4 regions of the Paenibacillus sp. FSL W8-0439 genome follow, and region 1 is predicted to be linked to each of the others. Evidence: riboswitches for the same ligand, from Rfam matches in the RefSeq annotation. Region 1 holds a riboswitch; each other region holds the start of a gene.
What was found. Region 1 has a riboswitch for cyclic di-AMP ahead of MKX36_RS00535 (C40 family peptidase). Riboswitches for the same ligand answer to the same signal wherever they lie in the genome.
Positions count from the first base shown of each region.

Region 1 (2,202 bases):
CCTGAAAGCTGAATTGGATGAAAAACAACAAACCCGTTGGAGTGTAAGTGTAACCAAGCTGTTGGAGACACTGCTTGGAAGTCTGTCATGGTGAGGTGTCTATAGATGCGGACTGTTATAAAAGAAGGCTGGGCGCTGGTACGCATACGCTTTTATATCGTTATCATTTTATTTCTGTATCGTTTGCTGTGGGGAGTATTTCTCTATAGGCTGGTACAGTCTGCCGTTATCCCGCTGCTGCTACGTTATCCTGATCAGAGCCAAAACGAACTGGGAAAGACCTTGTTTTGGATGGAGGGACAGATCGCCTTGATGGACAGCCGGGAAGTACATGTGTACTTGTGGATATTACTAGGGGCGACCGTACTGCGCATACTAATCACTCCCTTCATTAGAGCTGGCATATATCAAAGCCTGCATACCGATGCGTCTGAACCGCAAAGCCTGTCCTTCTTCAAGGGGATGAAACGCCACGGTATGTCATCGCTATTGTATTACATCATCGAGTTGGGTTTGCTGCTGCTTCCCGCCTTTTGGGTGGTACCGAGACTCTATCCTATTGTAGTAGGAACGTTGCAATCTTCCTCTTACCTGCTACATTTGTTGCCCTATGCCATGGGGTGGATAGCTTACGGTTGGGTCATTCGGCAGTGCATCCTGTATATGCAGCTGGGCACTGTCAGTGGTCACACCATACTATCCTCCCTGCTCGCCTTCTTTCGCCAGCTTCTTCCGGCTGTTGGTGTATCCCTGTTGCTCGGTACTTGTGTGTTGCTAGTTTTCGGTCTATTTGGCACCGTGGCGATGATTTGGACCGGTATGTTGGCACTGATTCTCCAACAATCGTATCATTTTGTTACCAGTCTGGTCAGGCTGTGGCATATCAGTTCACAGTATCGGCTATGGCACATCGATATCTCCAGCAGAGGCTAACCCCTCACAATATCCTCTCTTCTGTATTTTCAGCTGTCGAAAAAACTTTTTTCTTTCCCGTGCAAACGGCACATAACTGAATACTGTTAACAGAATCTGTTCCTAGAGCGTTAGGAACAGATTTTTTTTGTAACTTTTTGCGATGAAACATTTGCCAAAGCCTGCTGTCTTTGTTACAATAATCGCAGTGAACTGATAGTAACAACTTTGTAATCTTTATTGTAACCTTTATCTTAAAAACATCGTTGTCGTGAATACTGCTCTCCAAGGTGCACATCTTAAGTTAAGCCTAATTCCTGGCACCTAGGAAGCGGGGGAACCAGTTTGGGTGAATTGATCTCGCAACAGAGTGGTCATAGGGGAACCTTCTACCGAATCCTTAAGCTAACCTCGCAGGCATTGGAAGGGGTATATTTTTTTTGAAGAAGAAGCTAACGATCGCAGCCATGGGTCTCGCCATTGCCTTTACATCTTTTACATTCGGTGGCAGCAGTGCATTTGCAGACTCTAAGATGGACCAGGTCATCCAAGATGCCAAAGGAACGAACTACAGAAGCGGAGGCACTACACTCGAGGGATTCGATTGCTCCGGCTTCACAATGTATGTATTCAACAAACTGGGAATTAAACTGCCGCATCAATCTGGATCACAATTCAAAATGGGTTCTTCTGTATCCCGCGATGAAATGAGACCAGGCGACCTGGTGTTCTTCAACACCACAGGAAGAGGCGTTTCCCATGTAGGTATCTTCGTAGGTGAAGGGAAATTCGCCCACTCCTCGACTTCACGTGGTGTAGTAGTTAGCTCACTGAACGAAAATTATTACGCTAACCGTTATGTCGGTGCAAAAAGAATTATGAGCACAGACGCTTACCATTCTGTAGCTTCAGATATTCCTGATGACGACAACGTAGAATAACTACCGCACAGCAAGCTAACCCTAGCCGCAATTTGATTCTGGCCGGAATCGAATTGCGGTTTTTTATGTCCACTACATCGCAATGATTATCATTACTGACGAACTGACACCTCAAAAGGTTTCAATTTTAGCGAACATCGTCGGTTTTACCGTCACCGCTGGGGGAGCATATGAGCAGTAAATCCTTCTTATTGAATGTATACCCGACTTAGGTAAGAAATAAACACGCTTGCCATTCTCCTACAACTTGTCTACAATCTGTGGTTAATGATTGAAGTACCTGCATAAGGAGGAATGGAAAAGTGCCGGCCTCAATATCCAACTACCGGATCGTACCGATGGACGAGCA
Region 1 covers NZ_JBBPAK010000001.1:134,642-136,843, reverse strand. Annotated here, with positions in the region: gene MKX36_RS00545 (M1 family metallopeptidase) at 1-94, shown strand, start outside; gene MKX36_RS00540 (hypothetical protein) at 106-933, shown strand; cyclic di-AMP (ydaO/yuaA leader) riboswitch at 1,210-1,347, shown strand; gene MKX36_RS00535 (C40 family peptidase) at 1,353-1,853, shown strand; gene MKX36_RS00530 (GNAT family N-acetyltransferase) at 2,156-2,202, shown strand, end outside.

Region 2 (2,202 bases), 110 kb from region 1:
CTGGATATGGGCTTTCACCTTTCCTTTGGCGGGCCCATAACGTTCAAAAATGCCAAGCAGCCAAAAGAGGTACTGGCCCAGGTTCCGCTGGATCGTCTGCTGATTGAAACGGACGCGCCATACTTGACGCCTCATCCGTTTCGCGGGAAGCGAAATGAGTCGGCCCATGTGAGATTGGTGGCAGAGGCAGCTGCCCAAATTAAGGGAATTAGAGTGGAGGAATTGGTATCCATTACGACCCAAAATGCTTTGGAACGATTTGACATTCAGTGAAAAAGCGAAGAAATCAATCAAAATAAAGAGATAGACGGAGCTAATTATGATTTTGTTGCAGGAAACTCAAGAATATTACAATTTTTTAACCGAATATTTTAAAAAATGTACTTGAAACCTGCTTTACAACATGCATGTAAACAGGATATCATCTTTTCAGTGAATTGTTGTTGAGTGTAAACATCAACAAATCATTTCATGAACCAGTCTCGCTGAGTCCCTTTTGCAGGGAACGGGGGAACCGATATGGCTTACAGTACGTCCGGCGTATGTGCAAGAGAGAATGTCTCTTCAGCAGCCGGCTCAACCGAAATTCATTTCCCGAATGGGATGAACAGGTAGAGAAGCCGTATTTCGATTTCTTTCTGGGTCTTCGGGGTGAATGTGAAGGCGACCGCCATGAGCGGTTGACCTAAGCTAGGGCGACTCTCTACGTCCGAACCCGACAGCTAACCCCGTAAGCGTAACAAGAGAGAAGCCATCTCGTGCATGAGTTTTCCCGCATATTCACACATGTCGGAAGCCACGAAAGAGCTCTCTAGTCTCTTTCTTTGGCTTTTTTTGTTGTGAATAAAAGAAAATCTGTCATCATACTGTGGTTAAACAGGGGAGGACAGCATGCCGCGAAGACGGGTACATGGTGCAGGACAGTCGCAGTACGGGCTTGTCTTGTAGAAAATCTGTTATAGTCACGTCAACGATCAACTATGTCTTACTCCAGACGGCGGGCTATGTAAGGAGGACGGAGGAAATGGGCATTTTCCGAAAAGAGGAGACCCATGAGTCACGCTCATCCAGCATGTCTTACGTATTACGTTGGAAGCAAGAGAATGTGCGCCAGGCTGCTTTGGTTGCTATTTTTCTAATCGCACTAACGATTATGATTTCAATTCTGATGTACACGCAATCTAAAAAACAAGTCTTTTTTGTCATCGATGGTAAGGCATCTGCGGTAGAAACCCGGGAATCCAAGCTCCAAGATTTGCTCAATGAGCATTCTATTTCACTTCAGCCGCATGATACAATTTCCATGCCGCTAAATGGGGCAGTACAGGATGGGGATCGCGTAGTCATTAAACGTGCCAATCAGGTTAAAGTATCCTCAGGCAATAAGACGAAAAAGCTGTACACAACAGAAAATACAGTAGAGGGTGCCATTCGCACTTCGGGCTATAAATTATCATCAACGGATAAAGTTTACCCTGCGTTGGATGCCTCTGTTTCAGCTAACATGGACATAAAAATCGTCCGTGTGAAGAAACAGCAGGTCGAACAGAAAAAACAAGTGCCTTATCAGGTCATCAAAACGGCAGATCCAAGTCTCTATAAAGGCGATAATCGAGTCATTCAAAGTGGCAAATCGGGTGTGGTAGTCCAGCATGTTCAAAAAGTATACCATGATGGAAAGTTGGTATCCAAACAGCTGGTCAACAAGGAAGTCGCACAGAATCGTGTGGATAAGGTAATTGCGGTAGGAACGAAGAAGAAACCGGTCGTTCTAGCTGCTTCCATCGGCCCTAAAGATGCGGTTAAGGCTACAAAGGTTAGTTCGGGCAGTGCTGTCCGTAAAGCAGGTATTAATTTTAATTATAGAAAAGTTTTACAAAATGTCTCCATGACGGCGTATTCCGCACAGGAGCCAGGTATCGGTACACGTACCGCCTCCGGCACGCGTGTCACGGAAGGACGCACCATCGCTGTCGATCCGAGTGTAATCCCAATCGGGTGGTGGGTGTATATTGAAGGGGTGGGCTTCCGCCGTGCGGAGGATACCGGTGGCGCGATTAAAGGCCACAAAATCGATGTGTATTATGAGAGTTTGAGCCGGGCCAACCAATTTGGTCGTAAGCACGGTAAAACCGTATATGTTATCGGACCTGTAAAGCCGGAAATCAACTAAAACAGGTTGTGTATGTTGAGGACAATGCG
Region 2 covers NZ_JBBPAK010000001.1:29,542-31,743, forward strand. Annotated here, with positions in the region: gene MKX36_RS00135 (TatD family hydrolase) at 1-273, shown strand, start outside; cyclic di-AMP (ydaO/yuaA leader) riboswitch at 474-753, shown strand; gene MKX36_RS00140 (3D domain-containing protein) at 1,025-2,173, shown strand.
Region 2: linked by a shared signal. The riboswitch ahead of MKX36_RS00140 (3D domain-containing protein) and the one ahead of MKX36_RS00535 (C40 family peptidase) in region 1 are both predicted to bind cyclic di-AMP.

Region 3 (2,202 bases), 4.5 Mb from region 1:
AGGATAATTTTTTTTCCATGTACGATCGTACGCTTGAAGCAGTTTTTCTCTGGATAAATAACCGTACAAATCTGTTTCAGCCTGATAGGTCACGACAGGCTTCTCTGGCTGTGATTCCGTATAGCCCAGCTCGGAACGGGCAAAGTCCAAGGCGTGTACGATCGCTTCTTGTTTGCTGATGACCTTTGCATTCATCAATGATTCCGGACTTGGATTGCTAAGCGAGGGAATAAGCAATTGAAAGATAAAAAAGCAAATCAGGCCAACCCCGCCCAGCAAGCCTAATTTTTTGAAGTTGGCCGTGAGCACGACCGGTTTCCCGATAGGATTCATGAGTTTCCTCCTTAATCTGTAAATAAGAACATCCATTAAAGATATCATACTGCACAGGTTCCCGCCAACAGACCAGCGATATTCATGAAAACAGAGTGAAAGCACTTTAAAGTTTTAATAAAATTAGATAAGCTGTGATTAAGCGATGTCCAATCGCAAATTAAAGCCAATTTCACGTTTTTTCGGCGAAATCGGTTTTGTGATCTGGATAGAGAAGGATTATAATCTTGAGGCAATGCCTATGAAATATATGGGTAATGACATACATTTAAGCCGAATTTCTGTGAGAAAACGGGGGAACCATGTTACTGGGGTGAATTTTACAGCCGATCCTGATGGATCGGAAGTGTAAATAGGGCATACTGTGCTGCCCGAATCCGTCAGCTAACCTCGTAGGCTGTGGGCAGGAACCAAGTCAGGCACTCGGTTTTCCGGTGTCTTTTTTTGTGTGTATAAGTGTGAATAAAAGTTTGCTGAGTTAAGGACGCTGCGCGTTCCATTTGATCTTCCAATCGCTGTTGCCACTGAATTTTTTTTGATTTTCTAGACCTTGATAAGGGTAAAATTCAGAGTCAAAGGCGAGCGCTATCGCTTCTCCAGATTCAAATGGACCGCTTCGCTGCTGCCCGCCTTAAAGTCATCAAACGTTCCATGAGGTAGTTACGTATAAAGTGTAGTGAGTATTGAAAGGCAAAAGTATCCCGCTTTGCGGATACTTTTCTGATTTATAAAAGAAACTGAAAAGAATTGGTGATTTTATGAGCTGAGCGATCTCCATGCTCATAGTTCACCAAGGAGGAGAAGTGATGAATAAATGAATCCCAATGCAAGCTGGCTTCGGCTTTCTCCACCGCAAATATTCGTTGCAGGCTTTGCCATTATCATTCTAATAGGTAGTTTATTGTTAATGCTGCCCATTTCTAATACAACAGGAAAACCACTTGCGTTTATAGACGCTTTGTTTACTGCCGCTTCCGCGACCTGTGTAACTGGGCTTGTCGTTAAGGATACAGGGCTCTTTTTTACAACCTTTGGTCAAATTGTCATCGTTGCGCTGATTCAGATTGGCGGACTTGGCTTTATGACTATGGCTACCTTGATCGCGCTGGTGTTCAAGCGTCGGATTTCCTTGCGGGAGCGCCTTATTTTGCAAGAAGCGATGAATCAGACCTCTGTCGAAGGAATTGTCGGATTGATCCGCAAGGTGCTATGGTACTCGCTGATGATTGAGGGCGTATGTGCAGCTATTTTTTCGATTCGCTGGTCATTTGATATGCCTGTAGGCAGGGCGATTTATTTTGGAATCTGGCATGCCATTTCCATGTTTAATAACGCTGGTTTTGATTTGTTCGGTGAATTTCGCAGCCTGACAGGTTATGTATATGATCCGATTGTTAATTTTACAGCCATGTTTCTCATTATTTCGGGTGGTATTGGTTTTGTAGTGATGTCTGACCTGGCAGATTATCGCAAGCGTAAGAGACTGTCCTTGCATACCAAGGTGGTACTCAGCATGACAGCTGCTCTGATTGTCGTCGGGACGCTTGTCATTTTTGTATTTGAGTTTACGAATCCGAAGACGCTTGGCTCGCTTGATTGGGGTGGTAAACTGCTGGGTTCTTTATTCCAGTCCGTTACCCCTCGCACCGCAGGTGCCAACACGCTGGACATTGCAGGCTTGCGGCAGGCTACGCAGTTTTTTATCATCATACTCATGTTTATTGGGGCTTCGCCTGGCTCCACTGGAGGCGGGATTAAGACCACTACATTTGCTCTGCTCATTGGAGCGGTGTTTTCGATGCTGCGGGGACGGGAAGACATTGTGCTGTTCCGGTACCGACTTGCGCAGGCACGCATTTATAAGGCTTT
Region 3 covers NZ_JBBPAK010000001.1:4,625,042-4,627,243, reverse strand. Annotated here, with positions in the region: gene MKX36_RS19915 (CPBP family intramembrane glutamic endopeptidase) at 1-333, opposite strand, end outside; cyclic di-AMP (ydaO/yuaA leader) riboswitch at 595-747, shown strand; gene MKX36_RS19910 (TrkH family potassium uptake protein) at 1,148-2,202, shown strand, end outside.
Region 3: linked by a shared signal. The riboswitch ahead of MKX36_RS19910 (TrkH family potassium uptake protein) and the one ahead of MKX36_RS00535 (C40 family peptidase) in region 1 are both predicted to bind cyclic di-AMP.

Region 4 (2,202 bases), 3.0 Mb from region 1:
ATTTTGTAATGACATTCAGCTTATCTAAGCTGTTGGGTTTATGGGAAAGGAAGTTGAGAGCCAGTGATCACCGTTAAACAACTGCGTAAATCATTCGGTAAGAATGAAATTTTAAAAGGCATTGATATAGATATCGCCAAAGGTGAAGTAGTCGTCATTATCGGCCCGAGTGGTTCGGGGAAAAGTACGTTTTTGCGTTGTATGAATCTGTTGGAACAGCCAACAGAAGGGGAAATCTTGTTTGAGGGTGAGCCGATTACGGCCCGTGGTCATAATATTAATGCGACTCGGGAGAAGATGGGGATGGTTTTCCAACATTTTAATCTGTTTCCGCATAAAACAATACTGCAGAATCTGACGCTTGCACCAACGCAGGTGAAGAAGCAATCGGGGAAAGAAGCGGAGAAAATTGCGTTGGAGCTCCTGCGGACCGTGGGTCTTGAGGATAAGAAGAATACCTACCCGAACCAGTTATCTGGCGGTCAAAAGCAACGTATAGCGATAGCACGTGCTCTCGCCATGCAGCCGCACGTAATGCTGTTTGATGAACCTACCTCTGCCCTGGACCCTGAAATGGTTGGAGAGGTTCTGGATGTGATGAAGAAGCTCGCTGAAGGCGGCATGACGATGGTGATCGTGACGCATGAAATGGGCTTTGCTCGTGAGGTAGGAGACCGAATCATCTTTATGGACAACGGTCAAATTATAGAGCAAGGTACGCCGGAGCAAGTTTTCGGAACTCCAAGCCATGATCGTACCCGTGATTTTCTGGCTAAAGTGCTGTAAGAAAATGCTTTTATGAATTATTGACAAAGCCCTCTCGTGATGATATTTCACGGAGGGCTTTTCTCCTTTTGTCACCATATCTCCATATTTTCGTAACAAAAAACCGATTTTTGATGACAAAATTGTAATGGATATAGTATGATGTTCAAGGTTCCCAACATTTTCATGCAGATAAGGTTACAAAATTGTGATATTATGCAGTAAGCCAAAACTTACCGGGGCAGCAGCAATGATAACAATTACTCAGGTGCTGGGCTCAAACCATGGGAAGTGCGGGGGACGTAACAACGGCAATTATTCCAATGCGTCATATAGATGTTGTGGAATATGCCTAGGGGTGAATTGCACAAGCATAGGGCTTCTCCTGAGTCCGAATCCGACAGCTAACTTCGCAGGCATAACAGAGGAGGTACATATCTTTGAAACACTTAAAACATATTGGAAAAACCATGAAATTTGCGGTGCTTGCCGCAGCGATTGCAGGATTGGCACAGACAGCAGGAGTAGCAAATGCTGCTTCGCTTCATACTGCCAAAGAAGGCGATACTTTCTTTTTGCTTGCTCAACGTTATGGGGTATCGGTAGATGACTTGACGAAGGCTAACCCGGATATTGCGTCCAACAACATATATGCAGGTCTACAAATTAAAGTGCCAGACGAAAAAAGTGTGAAGACGGCTTCGGATTCGAAACCACAGCTTCTTACGGAGAAAGCACCAGCGAATGAGAGGCCAACAATTGAAGCATGGGGCAAAACATTCAATTACAGTAAAGTTGTTGATGTTAAAGCAACAGCATATTCAGCCGCAGCTGATGAAAATGGCAAATGGGGTGCAGTCGATTACTACGGTAATCCGCTTAAACTGGGTACAATTGCAGTAGACCCGAAAGTCATTCCTATGGGAACAAAGGTGCTAGTTACAGGCTATTCCCATCCCGGCTTGCCAGACCATTCTTTTGTAGCCGTTGCCCGTGATCAGGGCAGCGCTATTACCGGAAAGCGGATTGATATCTTTATCCCTGGCAACAAATCATTCGTGAACGACTTCGGCTTCCAAAATGTGAAACTGTACGTTATTGATAAATAGCATTGTGCATATATTTGATTTCATTAAACATAATATATATTATGTAAACTTAATATTATAGCACACAACATATAACTGGGACGACTTCTTATCAGTACGGTCGTTTATCGCTAAAAAAGGCTGTCTTACAAGCAGAAGCATTCTGCTCGTCAAGGCAGCCTTTTTACGTTGTTGGTATATACGAGGCTTAGACATACTGTTATTTTCGTTCCGATGTGTGAAGTAGCCGGGGGACTGTGACAAACTTGTAGCCCTTAGCTTTTAAAGAGTGGATTAGACCCGGCAAAGCTTGGACAGTACCTTGCAAGTTGGAACTTTGACCTCCACC
Region 4 covers NZ_JBBPAK010000001.1:3,135,207-3,137,408, reverse strand. Annotated here, with positions in the region: gene MKX36_RS13330 (ABC transporter substrate-binding protein/permease) at 1-77, shown strand, start outside; gene MKX36_RS13325 (amino acid ABC transporter ATP-binding protein) at 64-786, shown strand; cyclic di-AMP (ydaO/yuaA leader) riboswitch at 1,030-1,199, shown strand; gene MKX36_RS13320 (3D domain-containing protein) at 1,206-1,874, shown strand; gene MKX36_RS13315 (polysaccharide deacetylase family protein) at 2,074-2,202, opposite strand, start outside.
Region 4: linked by a shared signal. The riboswitch ahead of MKX36_RS13320 (3D domain-containing protein) and the one ahead of MKX36_RS00535 (C40 family peptidase) in region 1 are both predicted to bind cyclic di-AMP.